Regions from separate parts of the Methylocaldum sp. GT1BB genome, predicted to be linked through region 1. Evidence: riboswitches for the same ligand, from Rfam matches in the RefSeq annotation. Region 1 holds a riboswitch; each other region holds the start of a gene.

Region 1 (3,971 bases):
AAACTCTGGCGCACGAACTGGGCCATAACCAGGGCAACGCGCATGACCGCGCCAACTCCAGCTATGCCGGCATTTATTCCTACTCTTATGGGCATCGTCTGTGCCAAAGCGGCGGTTTCCGGACGGTTATGTCTTACCCCTGCACCGGGGCAACGCGCATTTCGAATTTCGCCAATCCTAGCGTTTACTACAACGGCAAACCCACAGGAATCGATCCGAACATAAATCCCTCAAAGGCCGCGGCGACCGCCTGGTCGATGGAGAAAGCCCGAGCCACGGTTGCCGCGTGGCGTGCCAGTAAAGTGGCCGCTTCCGCTCCGGCGACTCCAAGCAGGCTGGCAGCTTTCTCTCAATCCGACGATGGAATCAATCTTCGCTGGATGGATAACTCGGATAACGAGGAGGGATTCAAAGTGGAGCGCTCCCGCGATGGAGTCAACTGGGAAGAGGTAGCGTTACTCGGCTCCGACATCACCAGTTTCTCAGACACAGGACTCAACCCGAACAGCGAGTACTCGTATCGCGTATCGGCCTATAACGGCATAGCCGAGTCCAGCCCCAGTGAAGTCGTGACAACGGCAACAGCGTCGGTTGTCAATGGCGTTACGGGAAGGACCGACAACGACGCCGATAATGAGCGTCGGCGATATCGCTTTGGTCGCCGCATTTGATCGAATGTCGAATATCGTAGCGTTACGCTTTATCTGATCTTGATCGAGTAGCACCGGCTGGAATCTGCCACTGAGGCAAAAATTCGTTATCTAAGTACATTCAGGGAAGTCTTGCGGCATAGGCAACCTGCAGGACAACCCCGCCAATCTGTCGAGATTCCGCAAATATTTGCGGAATGTACTTAGGGCATTTTCATACCTACTGTACGGGCACTCGCGAGTAGGTCGGGAATCCCTTCCCAATCGCAAACGGTCGCTTTAGTCGCGACCCTTCCAATCGCAAACGGCGTCTTCGGGAAGGGCGTGGCCGGCGCTCCCGGCCAGGCCGTTTGCGATTGGAAGGGTCATCCCAGCGCTCCTGGGATGACCGTTTGCGATTGGAGCGCCGAAGCCCCCCTTCCCGACACCATGTCCCGGTCGAGCGTCTTCGTCGGAAGGGTCGCGACCAAAGCGACCGTTTGCGATTGGGAAGGGATTGCCGACCTACGAATGCTTGAATCCATCCACCCGAGCCGAAGGCGCCAACGACTTCGGCCAAGCCTGTTTTGCCGTACGAGCGAGATAAAAACGCTCTAAGCCCGAACTATCATACGTATCCATCAAAGGGTGCCCGTATGACAGTTCGGGTGAATCGAGTCAGGACTGCAAACCGCTCCGCTCTTAGCCATTCCAAGACGATCTTCCTAGTGTCGCCAGCCGGAATAATCGGACAAATCGCCGCTGGATAACGCGTTTTTCTCGTTTTTTCCTGGAAATGGCCAGTGACACATGCCGCATGGCTGTTGCCAAATGGAGACATGTTTTGCCCGGCCACTCCATGGAACCGGTCATTTTCTGACTCAAGTCCTGCTCTGCATACAAGAGATTCAAGGATTCGCCAGACCGATCACCAACGAACATCGGATTGGCATACGGCGTGCTAAACCGCCATGGCACCGGATAACGTTTGACGTGTCAGCCACTCCGGTGTCGTAGCAACGCTACAAACTCAAAAGAAGCTGCGATTCGCTTAACCTGTGCCAAGGGGGGTACGGGCAGCAATGCATCGTTTATCCGAAGGTGAGGAGCCACCCGGCGAACGATTACGGCCACTGATAAAAAACAACAATCAATGCCTACATGAAACAATCTACAACACTTTTTTGCCGACTCAATCACACAAATTCCCTAGATTTAGACCAATCTTATTTCTACAGAAAAATCGAGCCGCTGACCTAATGCCGCTTGATCTGAAAAAGGCAAAACCATCGAAAGGTGGTGGCGCAAAGTTACCGGTCTACGGGAGCCAGGCTCCTATGACAGCGGGATTGCCAGCTCAAGCCAAAGGTTGCTTTGGTTTGTCTCATCCCCGCGGGTTCCCAGAGACCATCGCCGTCAACTCGACTCTTAGGGGACCACAACGTGAGCAACAAGACTCAGCATTCTAAGTTCACCGCTGCGCGCCGCAAAAATATCCTCGGACTGGCTGGCGTATTTGCAGCCTTAACGTCTATTGTGGGTGTCGTCCATGCGGCGCCGCCGCAGCGCTTATTCAGCGACACGAATCTGACCCTGCCCACGCAGGCCAAGGCGCAGATCAAAGCCATCAAGGGCCGCAGCCGGGGCGTAGCCATCGACTTCAACGCGGTGAAGGCCGATACGCTCACCCTCGAACTGCTCAACGACACCACGGTTACCGCCATCCGCGATCGTATCGAAGACATCGACGGCCGTTTGTCCTGGGTCGGTCATATCGAAGGGCAAGAAGGCAGCAGCGAGGTGATCCTCGCCGTTCGGGGGCAGGCGATGTTCGGAACCGTCGTGATGGACGACGGCAGAATGTTCGAGATCGCCTACGCCGGCAATAAAACGCATGCCGTCCGCCAGATCGATCCCAACAAGACCGCTCCGCATTCGGAACCCCTCGCGCCGGATATTAATGCCGCCGGTGAATTGGCCGGTACAACGACATCCTCGACTAGCCCGTCCACCGCAGCCGCCAGCACCGGCCAAGTCATCGATCTGCTGGTGGTCTACACGCCTCAGGCCCGCGTGAATGCTGGCGGCGTCTCGGGCATAGAAGCCAAGATTATTAACGCCGTTACCAAGGCCAATCAGGCCTACCTGAACAGCCAGGTGGACATGCAGTTGAACTTGGTAAAAATGGCCGAAGTCAGCTATACCGAGACGGGCAACATGTCGACCAGCTTGTCGGATGTCACCGGCACCAGCGATGGCAAAATGGATGAGGTACACTCCTTACGCAACCAGTACGGCGCCGATCAGGTGGCGCTTATAACTGCTGAAAGCAACTACTGCGGCATCGCCTACGTGATGAATAGCCTGGGTTCCTGGTTCGCTCCGTATGCGTTCGCCGTCGTGCATGACGATTCCAAGTACAACTGCCTCGGCAACGATACCCTGGCGCATGAATTGGGCCACAATCAGGGCAACATGCACGACCCGGACAATTCCGCCTACGCCGGCGTGTACCCCTACTCTTATGGTTACCGGATCTGCGGCGTGTTCCACGATGTCATGTCCTACAGTTGCAGTTCGCCACGAATATCGCACTTTTCTAATCCTAACGTTTATTACAATGGCCAGCCGACCGGGGTGGCGAACTACCAGGACACCGCCCGTTCCATGAATGGCACCAGCGCCACCGTCGCCAGTTTCCGGTCCTCGACCACGACCACCACGACGCCCACGGTTCCGACTGCCCCCACAAGTTTGGCGGCGACTACTCAATCATCCAGCAGTATCGCCTTGACGTGGACGGATAAGTCTAGCGACGAAACCGGATTCAAGGTGCAGCGCTCGCTGGATGGCGTCAATTGGAGCGAAGTCGCTTCGCTCGGCAGCAACGTCACGAGTTTCACCAATACTGGCCTCAGCGCCAGCACCACTTATTCTTACCGTGTCTACGCCTACAACAGCGTCGGCAACTCCGCCTTCTCCAATACCGCCTCGGCGACCACCTCGGCTAACAGCGTCGACACAACTCCGCCCACGGTTAAAATCACCAGCCCCTCCAATGGCGTGAAGGTCGGTAACTCGACAAAAATTACCGGCACTGGCAGCGATAACGTCAAATTGCAGGGGCTGAAGCTGGCCATCGACGGCGCCGTGCGAGCTTCAACCAGCGGCGGCTCGATCTCCTATAACTGGAACACCCGCAGCATCGCGAAGGGCACGCACACGATCACGCTGACTGGCACCGATGCGGCGGGTAACACCAATCAAACGTCGATTCAGATTTACAAATGAAAAGGAATTGCAGGATTGCCTAGGGGTTGACAGAAAAGGTTTCTGCCAAAA
Region 2 (3,971 bases), 520 kb from region 1:
CCTTCGCAATCGCGGCTCGCCGGACCGAAAACATCCGTTAGGCCTCTCTTCGATCGCTCGCCGCACAAACGCAAGCGGGGGATGGGCGAAAAGCCCCATCCCCCTTCCCTGCCTTGGCCGCGAGCCGAATGGCCCGCGGCCCTTCAGGCATCCCAGCCGGTCCCTTGTCCTTTACAGATCCAACAGATTTTTGTTGGCAGTGGTGTTGACCGTCGGCGCGCGGCAGTTGTCCAGCGAAGAACCCTGTTTATGGGTCAGGTTGATCGTCGGATTGTTGGCCGCATCGAATGGGAAGGTCTGGGCGTTGGTGCCGTTGGTGCTGAGAGCCAGGAAGCCCGACTGGCCGAACGGATGGTTGAACTCCACGTTCAGGTCTTTCACGATCGACGGCTTGCTGGCGTCCTGAGCGATCTTCTGCAGGATCGTCAGCACGTCTCCCGTCGGGCCGCCCACCGAAGCCTTGCGCCACTGGAAGGTCTGCTCCACCCAGTCCGGGTAGCGGCCGGCAGCGACCTCGGCCAGCGTCGGCGCGGCGCCGTCGATCTTCACGAAGCGGTAGTTCTTGCGGGCAATGGGATTGCCGTTCTTATCCCTGCCGGAGTTCTTCTCCAGGCTCTGGATGCCGATCGCCCAGCGCTTGGACGTGTTACCAGATCCGCCGGTGTTGGTGCCGTCGTTGAAATCGGCCAGGCAGTTGTCCACGTCCCCGGAGCCCGACTGGCCGACGCCGTTCAGGGCGAGGTTGGTCGAGGGCACGATCGGTCCGCTCAAGTTATTGGTACCGCCCACCGGATTGACCGCGCCGCTCATGCACGGATTGTTCAGGAACACCGCGTTGGCTTGCGCCTGCGTGCCAGAACCGTCGACGCGGCGGCAGATGGCCACCTTGTTGTCGGTCAGATTCATGCCGCCGGAATAATTGTCGAAAAAGTTGACGGACGCCGCGCCGATCTGAACCTTGAACCGGTTCCAGTTCTGCACCTTGCCGGCCAGCAGCGAAGCCACTTGCTCGGAGCTGAGGCTGGGCATGCAATCGGGATTGCTGTCATCCCCCAGCGCGCAACCGGCGGGGATCCGGCCCTGGTCCATCTGCGCGTCCTGCAGGGCGGTATAAAGAGACAGCGTTACCGGAATGCCGAACACCAGGCCCGCGGCCGGGGTCACGTCCAGCAAGCTCGAAACCTGGGCGGTCGTGACATCCGGCTGCTTCACGCCGTCCTCCCTGGGCGCGTTGACCCCGCGGAACAGATCCGGGTTGACGTCGCTTACGCCGAGATCCGACTCGTGCAGAATGGTGTCGCCCGCGCTGCTGACTCGGCAGCGGTAGAAGCTGTCGGGCGCGGTCTTGGTGCAGTTGCCGTTGTTGATCTCCATGTGCGTGATCGCCTGATCGAGAATCAGCGGCGTTACGCCCTGCGCCGAGCCGCCCTGAGAACGCTTGTGGAACAACACGTTCGGATTTACGGTGCCGAGGCCGGTCACCTTGGTGGAGTCGAGCCGGCAGAAATAAGCCGAGTGCTGCGCTCCCGGCTTGGACGCGTTGGCGTTGTCGCGGTAGATATCCAGGGTTCCGGCCACGCAGAGTTCGGAAAAGAGCGCTTCCACGCCCTTGTCCTGTGCGGTGGCGCCGGATGCCCAGATTTCGATATCCACGGCCGCGCCGGGAGCGAGAGCGAAGGCTTCGCCGGCGCCGAGCAGCGCCGTTGCCGCCATGGCGACAGACAAACGATTGACTTTCATCGAATTTTCTCCGTTAAGGATATTTGGGAGATTACGCTTTCTGGCCGCGGCGGCTGACCAGGGTCAAGCCGGCCAGAGCGGAGCCAAGCAGATAGATCGCCGCGGGAACCGGTACCGGAGAGGAGCCGGCCGGGCCGAATTCCAGGGTGCCGTTGCTCGACAGCAGCCAGCGCCCGGCAATCTGATTGACGATGCCGTCGCTGTCGTCGCCGGTGTTATTGGTCACGTGGAAGAAAAGGGTTGCCAGGTCGACGCCGCCGGCGGTGGAGGCGAACACGCTGGGAGCGGCGCCCATCAGCGGACCCCAGTTGCCGTCGTCCCAGGACTGCGGCAGCCCGTTATCCACGACGCCCGACACGTTGTCGCCCAGCGCGGTGTTCAGTTTGCTGATATAGCCCTGAATGTTGGTAATCGTGGATAAAACATTACCGAAACCGCCGTTGAACGAAGACCCGGTAGCCAGAATACCCCATTGATCGATATTGGCACCGCCCTCGTCGAGGGTGTACACGGCGGCGATGTTGTACTGCAGGTCTGCCTTGCCGGCAAAGCCGGCATAATTGGCGTCAGCACCCAGATTGACGCTGAACGCCCAGTTCGAACCGGCGTTCAGCACGTCAGTGAGTGAAACGTCGAGATCGCGGAAGTAGGTGCGACCCAGGCCGCCGTTCGCGCTGGGATCGAAAATCGACACGAACAATTCGCCCACGTTCGGATACTGCCCATCGCTAATCGACGCTTCTGCGCCGGTGGCGCCCAAAGCCAATAGCACGCCGGCGGTAATCGCTTTCAGTTTGTTCATTTCCATGCCTTGTTTAAAATTGCGGTTGAAAATACCTTGCAGACGTCTTCTCAAGGTTTATCTGCAGGGCCGTTTTCGCCGGTCGCTTTTCGGCGACCGGCTTTTTTGTGCCGTTTTTCAGGCACCGAAAACAAAAAAGCCGGGCTGCCATCAACGTTGGTGTGGCAACCCGGCTATCTTGCAATCAAGACCCGTGGCTTTCCGGCCCCGCCTCGCGACGAGTGTGGCTTTGTCCTAGCAACCCTCCTGGACCGGGCTCCTGCTCCCCGGCCGCAACTGAACCGCACTGCGGTTTTCTTCCGTCCCTTTGAAGGCGAGACAGACTTTAATGTCGCTTTTTTACAACCAAGTTAAGTTTGTGTGACACCGATGAAATTTTTTGAAAAAACTCAACGCACGGCTCCCGCGCATCAACTAAGTCTTTGTTTTGGATTACATTTGCGTGCTGTGTTTTTTTTTCAAAACTTTAAGTCGCAGATGATTGCAAGCTGCCCCGGCTGTAGCTTTTTCGCTGAACGACTTTACGGATTCGCAACATGAAGGCGGGGGAATCGAGGAAGGGCACCGCCGGACCTGACTTCTTCCGAGCGCCTTGCCCGGCGCATCGGGTCGGTAGGTCGGCAATCCTTTGCCGACAAATCCCGTCGGGAAGGGTCGCGATTAAAGCGACCGTTTGCGATTGGAAGGGTGGCTCCGGCGCTCCTGGAAGGATCGGTTCGGTGCTCCCGAACCGATCGTTTGCGATTGGAGACACCGTTTGCGATTGGAAGGGATTCCCGACCTACTCCGCGGTTCGGTGCCAGCCGGCCCGCAACCGATTGATCCGGCATGCCTCCGTCGTTAGGCTGGTTCCCGAACTCCCGTTTGGGAACCGACGTTGAGAAGCTCCCGCTTCTCGATTCGAATGATGTTTCGAGAAGCTCGAGCTGCTCGGGTATAGCTCCCAGGCGGAAGCTTGGGAGCCAGCGAAAATCCATACCGGAATGGCGGTCCGCTGACCTGTATAGCAGCGACCGTTTGCCATCAAGCGCTGACGCTTAGCCGGGCCTGCATCCGAACGCCTTCGTCGGCAAGGGATTGCCGATCTACGGCCGCTCGTTTCGGCCTACATTTAGAGCCTTCCCAGTAGGTTTCAAAAACCCTTCGACTCTGCTCAGGACAGGCCCTTCGCCTCGGCTCAGGGCGAACGGCCTACTGAGATAGGTACTTAGAGGTACGGGCGGTTTCCCAAGCCGCATCGCTATACTTCGGTGAAAAACGATCGACTACCGGGATATGAGGTGGCGAAATTTCGCCGAGATGGGGCAAGATACGCTTCCTTCAAATCACCCCCGATAGCTCTTGAAACGCTTATTTTTATGGAGCGCCGCTTTTGCGGTCCTTGCCGTGGCGGGCGTCGAAATGGACCTGCTCCCCAATGCACGAACCT
Region 3 (3,971 bases), 1.7 Mb from region 1:
CGATATCCGGCCGTTTCATCGCCTCGGCCTCAGCCGATCGCCGCTTTGAAACGGTGTAGTGAAAGAGCTGGCTGACTGACCCTCCGGATGATTTGGGTCGCCACATGCTGGAATACCCGTAATAAAAATGCGGGATATCCAGCAGCTTCCGTCGTTTCCGTCATGGAAATAGCGTTATAGAGCGTTTTCCATCCCGGTGTACGGATTCGTTCCAGGAGGGAAGAACGTAGGTCGGCAATCCCTTGCCGACAAAGCCCTTCGCCGAGCCGATACGTCGGCAAGGGATTGCCGACCTACATATCCGAATCCCTTACACCGATTCGGAAAATGCTATATCAACGGTTTACCTCAGGCGCGCTTATTGCTCTTGGGGTATCGGCCGGTTCGACCGAATTCCGGTTCGAACGCGCTTTGTGCTACGGAAAACCCGAAAACCATTGCCGGGGAAGGGGAGCGTAGACCGTAGCAGGGCGGAGTCCCTTTTGCACCTGCCACTCCCGCCGCGAGGCGGGTTCGGAAAGCCACGGGTCTTGTGAATTTGATCCCAAGACGGCCGGGCCGCCTCCCTCGGTGATGGGGAGATCGGAGCGCCTTCCGCTTTTGACGGGAGCGCTGCGGACATCGCTGCCTATGTGAAAACAAAGACCAACTCCATAGAACAGCACGAGGTAATTTCCTATGTCCAAAAACAAAAACAAACTGACCAAAGCGGTGGCCATGGCCCTCACCGGTACCGTCTTGTCCGTAGGCGCCGTTTCCGGCGCCCAGGCGCATACGATGTACAACACCTTCACCACCACTGAGCTGTCCGCCACCGACGGCTGGAACTATGGGGGTATAGGCAATCCGACCTATCCGACGGTATCGCCGGGTTGGGTCGGAACCGCCAGTGCCACCACGCTGCCTTTCGGCTATGCCGGTACGTCTCATCTGAACTGGGCGGCCGAGCTTCACTCGGCGGGCAACACGCTCGAAATCTCGAAAGCAGATGCGGTAACGCGTTACGGCTTCGCCGCGGAAATCGATACCGGCGCCGGGGCCTGGCAGGACGCAGGCGTCAATGGCAGCGGAGTTCCGACAGCCAACGGGCCGACCGGCTGGAGACATCAGACCGATATTGGCTTGATCAAGGCCGAAGAAACTATGTGGGTAACACTGAATCCCGTGGTGGTTACGGGAACCGGCTACGACATTCAGAACTTTGGCATCACCGTCTTCACCGGCATGGACTCCGGTACTGGCAGTTACTCTCATCACGGCTCCTGGAACTGCCCCGGATGCACACCCGCGAAACCTTACGAAGCCGATAACCCGTTCGGCACCGTAGGACTGAGCTACTTGACTCACGATGGCACCGTCGACGGTGTAGACGGTTTGACCTTTCTGGCCCTGGCCGGTCAGGTTTATTCCATCTACCTGGGCGGCGCCGGCGTGGGGAACTGGAGTCAGAACATCGCGGAGTACAGCTTGAATATCAGCACCGCACCGGTTCCGGTCCCCGCGGCGGTTTGGCTGTTCGGCAGCGCCCTCGCGAGTTTGGTCACGCTGGGACAGCGCCGCAAGAACGTCATGGCCGTTCCCGCCTGAAACAAGACCTCGACGTATGTACACGCCTTCCTTTCCGCGCTCTAAGCGGGGAACTTTTGTGTGGAATCACCCATGAGACTGCGTGATTTGCCACGTCGGTGGCGTTTGCATGCGATTTATCTGTTTGATTAGCAATGATTATTTAGTGGCATATTTATTGTTTCAGCAAAGGCCGGGTCCGCCGCTTAGGGGGCTCATAAAAAGACGCGATACACACGGATTCGCAAGGAATCGGCTGGCAGGGATCGCCCGAGGGATCTTTGTCGGGATGGACCGCCGTTAGGTCTGTCCGAATCGCCACACCCGCCGCGAGGCGGGGCCGGAAAGCTTCGGGTCTCGATGCTATGGAGTATTCGAGACGGCCGAGCCGCCTCCTAGTGTGATGGGGAGGACCGCGGCGCAGCTCCATTGGGTACGGTGAAGCGCCGCGGACATCACTGTTAACGAGCTTTTGGACGACCACTAACAGTGACGAGGACGAATCATAGTATGAAAACCACGGCAACAATACTGGCCCTCGCGGGAATGCTCGGGGGAACATTGGTCGCTGCGCCCGAGGCTCACGCGCACGCCACGTTCAACATCGCCGGTTACGGCGACGGCACCGGCGGCAGCATCAACGGCGCCGACGGAATGCCGGGCACCGACGCGAGCGGCGTTTGGACCAACGGCGGTGTCGGCTATACCGGGAGTTTGCCCGTCATGTGGTATGCGGGCATGCACAGCGCGGCGGCGGCCGGCCGCACCATCGAGACCGGCACGCCCACATCCACCAACGGCAGCAGCCTGCAGCGGCAGATTGCCAACTATAACAACAATAACGATCCCGACCTTCCCACGGATCGAATGCTGCGGGTCGGCGGCCTTTCCTGGTCCGATCCCGACAACGGCGGACAGGGTTGGGGCCATGGAGCGGACTTCGGCCTGATCCATTGGTCCTGCGGCGGCAGCGCCCAGGGCTGCGTGGATGCCGGAGTATCGCAATTCAAAATCACTCTGGCGGACGACCTTGCCGACGGCGGCGCCAACCTCAAACTCGGCTACGCGCTTTATGGCGGCTGGGATACCGGTGCCGGCGCTTCTAGGCACGATACCTTCTTTACCGATCCGACCCCGGTAAACAATCCGCTGGGCTCCGACGATCTCACCCTGCTCGGTTGGGGCGTGGCATCCTCGGTCGGCGAGACCTTGTCGCAGGTATTCGACCTCGACACCACTTATGGGGGCGAATACACGATCATCATAGGTGCCTTGGGCGGCGTAGCCGGCAATTATCAATTGACAGTCCAGCCGGTTCCGATTCCCGCTGCCGTATGGCTGTTCGGCAGTGCCTTGGTTGGCGTATTTACCATCGGCCGCCGGACTTCGAAACCGACTCCGGCATAACTTGGCAACCAGAGAGGCAAGAGTGCCCGGGTGGAACGATCTCCCGGGCTCATCCGATCGATCTGGCCATAGAGCATTGATATGTCCCGGCTCATCCGAACACGGCAGACGCGTGCTCAAAGCGATGCCGGAGGCCTTGGGGTTGATGACCGGTTTCGGCGGGTGCCGTAACCATTCGTTTAACAATAATTTCAACGTAGTGACAGGGCCGTCCAATGCGGGCGGTGTCCGACACCTCCTCGCGACCAAGGTTTCGCAACGGCCGAGCAAGGCTCAGCGGTTCGCGCGTTGGTCGTCCATAGGAGTGGGATCGCCGTCTGTATAGCTACGTTCTTCCAATAAATCCGATCCTGGTACGAGTCCGTGAATAAAAATACGTTTCCACTTTTGGCGGCGCTGGCGCTCATGCTTGGGGGTACGGTCGCCTACCTGCTGCTTACCGATACCGAAGTTTCCAAGTCGGAGCTGGTCACAGGCCACGGCGATGTCGAAACCCTGAAGAACGCGTACAGCCGCTGGAAAACCGCTTATGAAGCTGACGGCGGCGATCGTTTTCTGACCATCCCGCTCGGTTATTCGAAAGCCTTATCCGGAGAATTCAGCCGGGCGCAGGGACGCATGCGGCTCGACCTGCTGGAGGGATGGGTGACGGTCGAAGTCAGCGGACTCGATGCGGGAGGCTACGAGGTTTGGCTGGTCGATAATAAAACCGGCTGGCACAAGGCGGGCGGACAGGAGAAGGCCAACGCCATGCAGAGGCTCGGCCGTCTCGAACCGAACAGTGAAGGGAAACGGATCTTGAAGACCCATCTCGACGGCTTGGCCATGAGCGGATTTACCCTGGATCTGGTTGCCATTACCCGAGAGGAAGGGAATCCTGAAGAGGGGGGCATACTGTTCGGTACGCCGGGCTTCATGCAGAGACTTTATTACGGCGACAAGCCCTGGACCGTGACCCGTGTGGGCAACTTGCCGAGCACTCCCCAGCAGCATAGCGG
Region 4 (3,971 bases), 2.1 Mb from region 1:
CCTGGTCATCGGCGATCTGAATGCCTACGCCAAGGAAGATCCCATCCGGACCCTGGAACAGAACGGCTTTACCAATCAGGTCGCGGCTTTCCTTGGCGAGGACGCATATTCCTACGTATTCGACGGCGAAGCAGGCTATCTGGATCATGCCCTGTCCAGTTTGACGCTCACTTATCAGGTCAAGGGCGTCGCGGAATGGCACATCAACGCGGACGAGCCGATCGCGCTCGACTACAACACCGACTTCAAGACGCCGGATCAGGTCACCAGCTTCTACAGTGCCGATCCGTATCGTTCGTCGGACCACGATCCGGTCGTGGTGGAAGTGCTGGTGCCGGGCGATCTCGACAAGGACGGCGACGTCGACGTAGCGGACCAGAACCGCTTCCGCTCCGCCTTGGGCAAGTGTTCGGGCCAATCCGGCTACTTGGCGGAGGCTAACTACGACGGCGTCGGCTGCGTGACCTATGCCGACTACCAGCGCTGGTATGGCCACTATGCTGCCTATCGTGTCAAGGCAGGACTTTAAACAGCGATCGGCCGCCTCGTTGCAACGAGGCGGCCCTTTCCCCTAACTGGAGATAAACGATGTTGACTTTTAAAGCCCGCCTCGCAATTGCCATTCTGGGGCTATTGCCCGTGGCCCCTTCCCACTCGGCCGTGGTGTCGCTCAATTTTGTCGGGAATGCCCCCGTGCTGGTTGGCGACAGCTTCAGTATCGATTTAACGTTGACTCAGGCCTTCGATGGGTTGGACGCTTCCGATGAATTGCTGGCGTTCGGATTCGACACGGTGCTGAACGGTACCGCCGCTCAGTTCACGGGCGTCACGTATTCGCCGTCCTTCAGCGATGACAGCGGCCTGCTCGGACTGGATTTGGCGGGATCGGCCTTCCCCGGCATCCCCAATCTTCCGGCGCATCAGACACTGACTCTGGCGACGCTCAATTTCCAGGCGTTGTACGCCGGAAATATTGATTTGGGCGTGTTGGGCAATCCGTCCGAACCCAATCAAGGATTGTTCTTCAGCCTCTCGGGGCCGCTCGCCGCCAATGCCGGTCTGTCCTTGAGCATTCAGTCCAGCGCGGTTCCCGTACCGGCCGCCTTTTGGCTGTTCGCCAGCGGGATCTCGGGGCTGGTGGTGCGGAGTGCATGCCGAAAAAGTTGTACGATCGGCGCACTCAGTCTACGAAGATAGCCGTTGGGCCAACGGGTTTGTCGGCAAAGGATTGCCGACCTACGAAGGCTTGAATCCATTCACCCGAGCCGAAGGCGCCAACGACTTCCGCCAAGCCTGTTTTGTCGTACGAGCGAGATGAAAACGCTCTAAGTCTACGAAGATAGGCTTTGATCCCAGCCGTTGCCAAAGCTAACCCGTCCCAATTCGCTCGGCTCTTCGTGTGGACGCGGGCCGGTGTACGGCTGGCGGAAACGTGATCAGGCTCCGAACCAAGGCCTTCCCGGCGGTTTTTCTCTTCGCCAAGCCCAAACGCGGCTTGGGCTTGGCTTACGAGCACCTCGAAGTTTTTCGAGGTGCCTGACCAACGGATGCAGGCGGCCGGGGACCAAGCGGGACCTGATCCGCCGATTCGACCTGGCGTATCGGCAGAGTGCCTTCGGTCTATCGCCATCCGCTGCCGCCGCGCCGCTTCCAGCACGAATGGTTTCCCCTCGCTGGCTCATCTCATCACCTGCGCACGAAGCTCGGCCTTGAACGGCTGTCTCGGTAATTTCGCCATCTCGTTCCACCACCAATCACCGGATTTACGCGATTGATGGTGTCCACTTTTTTGAGCCTGGCTCACTGGCTCATGGAGAAGGAGACTGGACAGAATCCACCTAATCGGTCTCCGACGAGTCATTTGTCATAAATTGATTACATAGATTTAACCAATCATTAACTGACGTGTAACAGTCTCGGCTTAATTTGACCGGGTATTTCGAAAAAATGAGCAAGGAGGCTTAGGTCGGTTACCGGTCACGTCAAGCTGTAGGACCAGCTGAACGTGTTTGCCGAAGAGCCACACCCGCCGTGAGGCGGGGCCGGAAAGCCACGGGTCTCGCGTTTGTCGAGATCGCCGGGCCGCCTCCCGAGTGATGGGGAGGACCGTGGCACCGCTCACCACCTGTGGGCAGAATCACGGACATCACTGTGAGTTCAACGTCAACACAGTGAAAAGGTAATTCGGATGAAACCAAGTAAGATCATTTCGGCGCTCGCTTTGACGGGCGTCGGATTCTCAAGTACTGCCGGTGCGGCAACCTTGCCGAACTGGGTGGGTACCGCGGACTACACCGTCGTGGGCGGTTCGGCCGGCGAAGCGGTCGGTCCCTTCGATACTTACGACTTCGCGGCGGGCGACGGCGGTCTGGCATTGCTCGTACCGGACACGATCACCAATCCCTCCCAAATTACGGTGGGAGACATCTATTCAGGCGTGTACCAGTCTTACGTCACCAACCATCAGTTGGGCACCTCCACGGTGAGCAACCCCAAACTGAACGTCTCTTACGAGTTGACCACCCAGTCGGCTTTCCAAACACAAGTCACGAACGCGCAGAATCTGGGCAACGGGCTGTGGACCATCAACTTCCAGGTGTTGAGTGGCTCGCTGGACCTGTTTTTCGACAGCGCCGTCAATCGCGATGTAACCGGTGATGCGGGCATCACGGACGGCACCAATATTCTTAAGGGATCGGTGACGGGCGGAACCGGGGTCGTCACGGTAAGCACCCAGTTTCCTTCCGGTCTTGGCGTAACCTCGAGCGAATTTACCTTCGTCGGAAACACCAGTTTCTATGATTCGGCGGTATACGATCCCGATACCATCGGCGGCGGCCAGTCGTTGTTCTCCCTGTTCGTCAGAAACCCCACCGCACCTCCCGCCATCTCTTCCGTCGGCGGCATACCGGTTACATCGACGAGCATTCTCTACCAGGCGGATGGATCGCTCACGCTGACGGCGGTACCGGTTCCAGCGGCCTTCTGGCTGCTCGCTAGTGCCTTGGCCGGCATGAGCGTCATCTCTCGCCGTTCCAGCAAATTGGCTGCGTGAGCCTCGCATGGCAAGCCCATTTGGTGAATGGGCGAGGATTCGGTGCAAATCTGCTTCGCTGACTGCGGAAGCAGACGGCGCGGCCGAACGTCACAACCGGGCCGGCGCTTATCCCGGTCCGGTTCCTCGAGCCGAACGTCACAACCGGGCCGGCGCTTATCCCGGTCCGGTTCCTCGAGCCGACCGCCAGCCGGAACGGCCGAGGCCAGTGCTGCAATTATCATCCTCATGACGCAGCGTCGCTATCGGCTTCAAGGACGGCCGAGTGAGTAAAGTCCGCGACAACTCTTGAGGAACTTCACCCTCGGGCTCGAACACCGCGCGCGAGCCAGTTCGGCGCCGGCGAGCCCCCTCCGGCGCAGGGCTTCCAACAAGAGCTAGCCGACACCCGTTGTTTGTCCTCGGTGGCGGCAAAGTGGGTTTGTGCTGCTTGGCGCCAGGGAGCCGCGAGATCATCGGCGGTGTCGAAGTCCGGGATGAGCCGATCCGGCGGCGCGCCACGTGCGCGAACAGTTCACGTTGTCCGGTACCATGGGTCACGGCGGAATCTCCTCAAAAATTCGATGTCAGCAGTTGAATTTTAAGGGCTTTTCGATTCCGCCCACCCTCCTTTCATGAACTATGCAGGCTTGGGACCTCACGCAACAAAACCCCGCCGGAGGCTTCGATTTCTCGCTCCCGCTCGCTCGGTGATCGGGTTTACAGCGCCCCTTACAATCCCTTGCAGTTGGCGTAATAGGTCACCGTCGCGGCCCAGTCGGCGAAGACGCCACGAATACCCACATCCTTCGCCAGCACGTCGAGCACTTTCATTACGTCGCCCTCGCGTTTGATGGCGGAATCGATGGTCTGAAAATAGAACCCATTATTACCGTCGGCGAGAATTCCGGAGCGCTCCAGTGTCCAGGTGATGATA

The links. Region 1 has a riboswitch for cyclic di-GMP ahead of ACR2TX_RS11885 (reprolysin-like metallopeptidase). Riboswitches for the same ligand answer to the same signal wherever they lie in the genome.
Positions count from the first base shown of each region.
Region 2: another riboswitch for cyclic di-GMP. It lies ahead of ACR2TX_RS09660 (VPLPA-CTERM sorting domain-containing protein); the one in region 1 lies ahead of ACR2TX_RS11885 (reprolysin-like metallopeptidase).
Region 3: another riboswitch for cyclic di-GMP. It lies ahead of ACR2TX_RS19330 (hypothetical protein); the one in region 1 lies ahead of ACR2TX_RS11885 (reprolysin-like metallopeptidase).
Region 4: another riboswitch for cyclic di-GMP. It lies ahead of pepA (flocculation-associated PEP-CTERM protein PepA); the one in region 1 lies ahead of ACR2TX_RS11885 (reprolysin-like metallopeptidase).

Region 1 is NZ_CP194902.1:2,355,702-2,359,672, reverse strand. It holds gene ACR2TX_RS11890 (M12 family metallo-peptidase) at 1-671, shown strand, start outside; cyclic di-GMP riboswitch class I at 1,899-1,986, shown strand; gene ACR2TX_RS11885 (reprolysin-like metallopeptidase) at 2,073-3,920, shown strand.
Region 2 is NZ_CP194902.1:1,839,804-1,843,774, reverse strand. It holds gene ACR2TX_RS09665 (hypothetical protein) at 172-1,740, opposite strand; gene ACR2TX_RS09660 (VPLPA-CTERM sorting domain-containing protein) at 1,772-2,542, opposite strand; cyclic di-GMP riboswitch class I at 2,703-2,780, opposite strand; gene ACR2TX_RS09655 (transglutaminase-like cysteine peptidase) at 3,884-3,971, shown strand, end outside.
Region 3 is NZ_CP194902.1:4,046,781-4,050,751, reverse strand. It holds gene ACR2TX_RS19340 (hypothetical protein) at 1-59, shown strand, start outside; cyclic di-GMP riboswitch class I at 481-566, shown strand; gene ACR2TX_RS19335 (VPLPA-CTERM sorting domain-containing protein) at 679-1,587, shown strand; cyclic di-GMP riboswitch class I at 1,874-1,962, shown strand; gene ACR2TX_RS19330 (hypothetical protein) at 2,077-2,973, shown strand; gene ACR2TX_RS19325 (hypothetical protein) at 3,337-3,971, shown strand, end outside.
Region 4 is NZ_CP194902.1:4,494,782-4,498,752, forward strand. It holds gene ACR2TX_RS21395 (ExeM/NucH family extracellular endonuclease) at 1-529, shown strand, start outside; gene ACR2TX_RS21400 (hypothetical protein) at 589-1,197, shown strand; cyclic di-GMP riboswitch class I at 2,010-2,090, shown strand; gene pepA (flocculation-associated PEP-CTERM protein PepA) at 2,189-3,055, shown strand; gene ACR2TX_RS21410 (glycerophosphodiester phosphodiesterase family protein) at 3,767-3,971, opposite strand, start outside.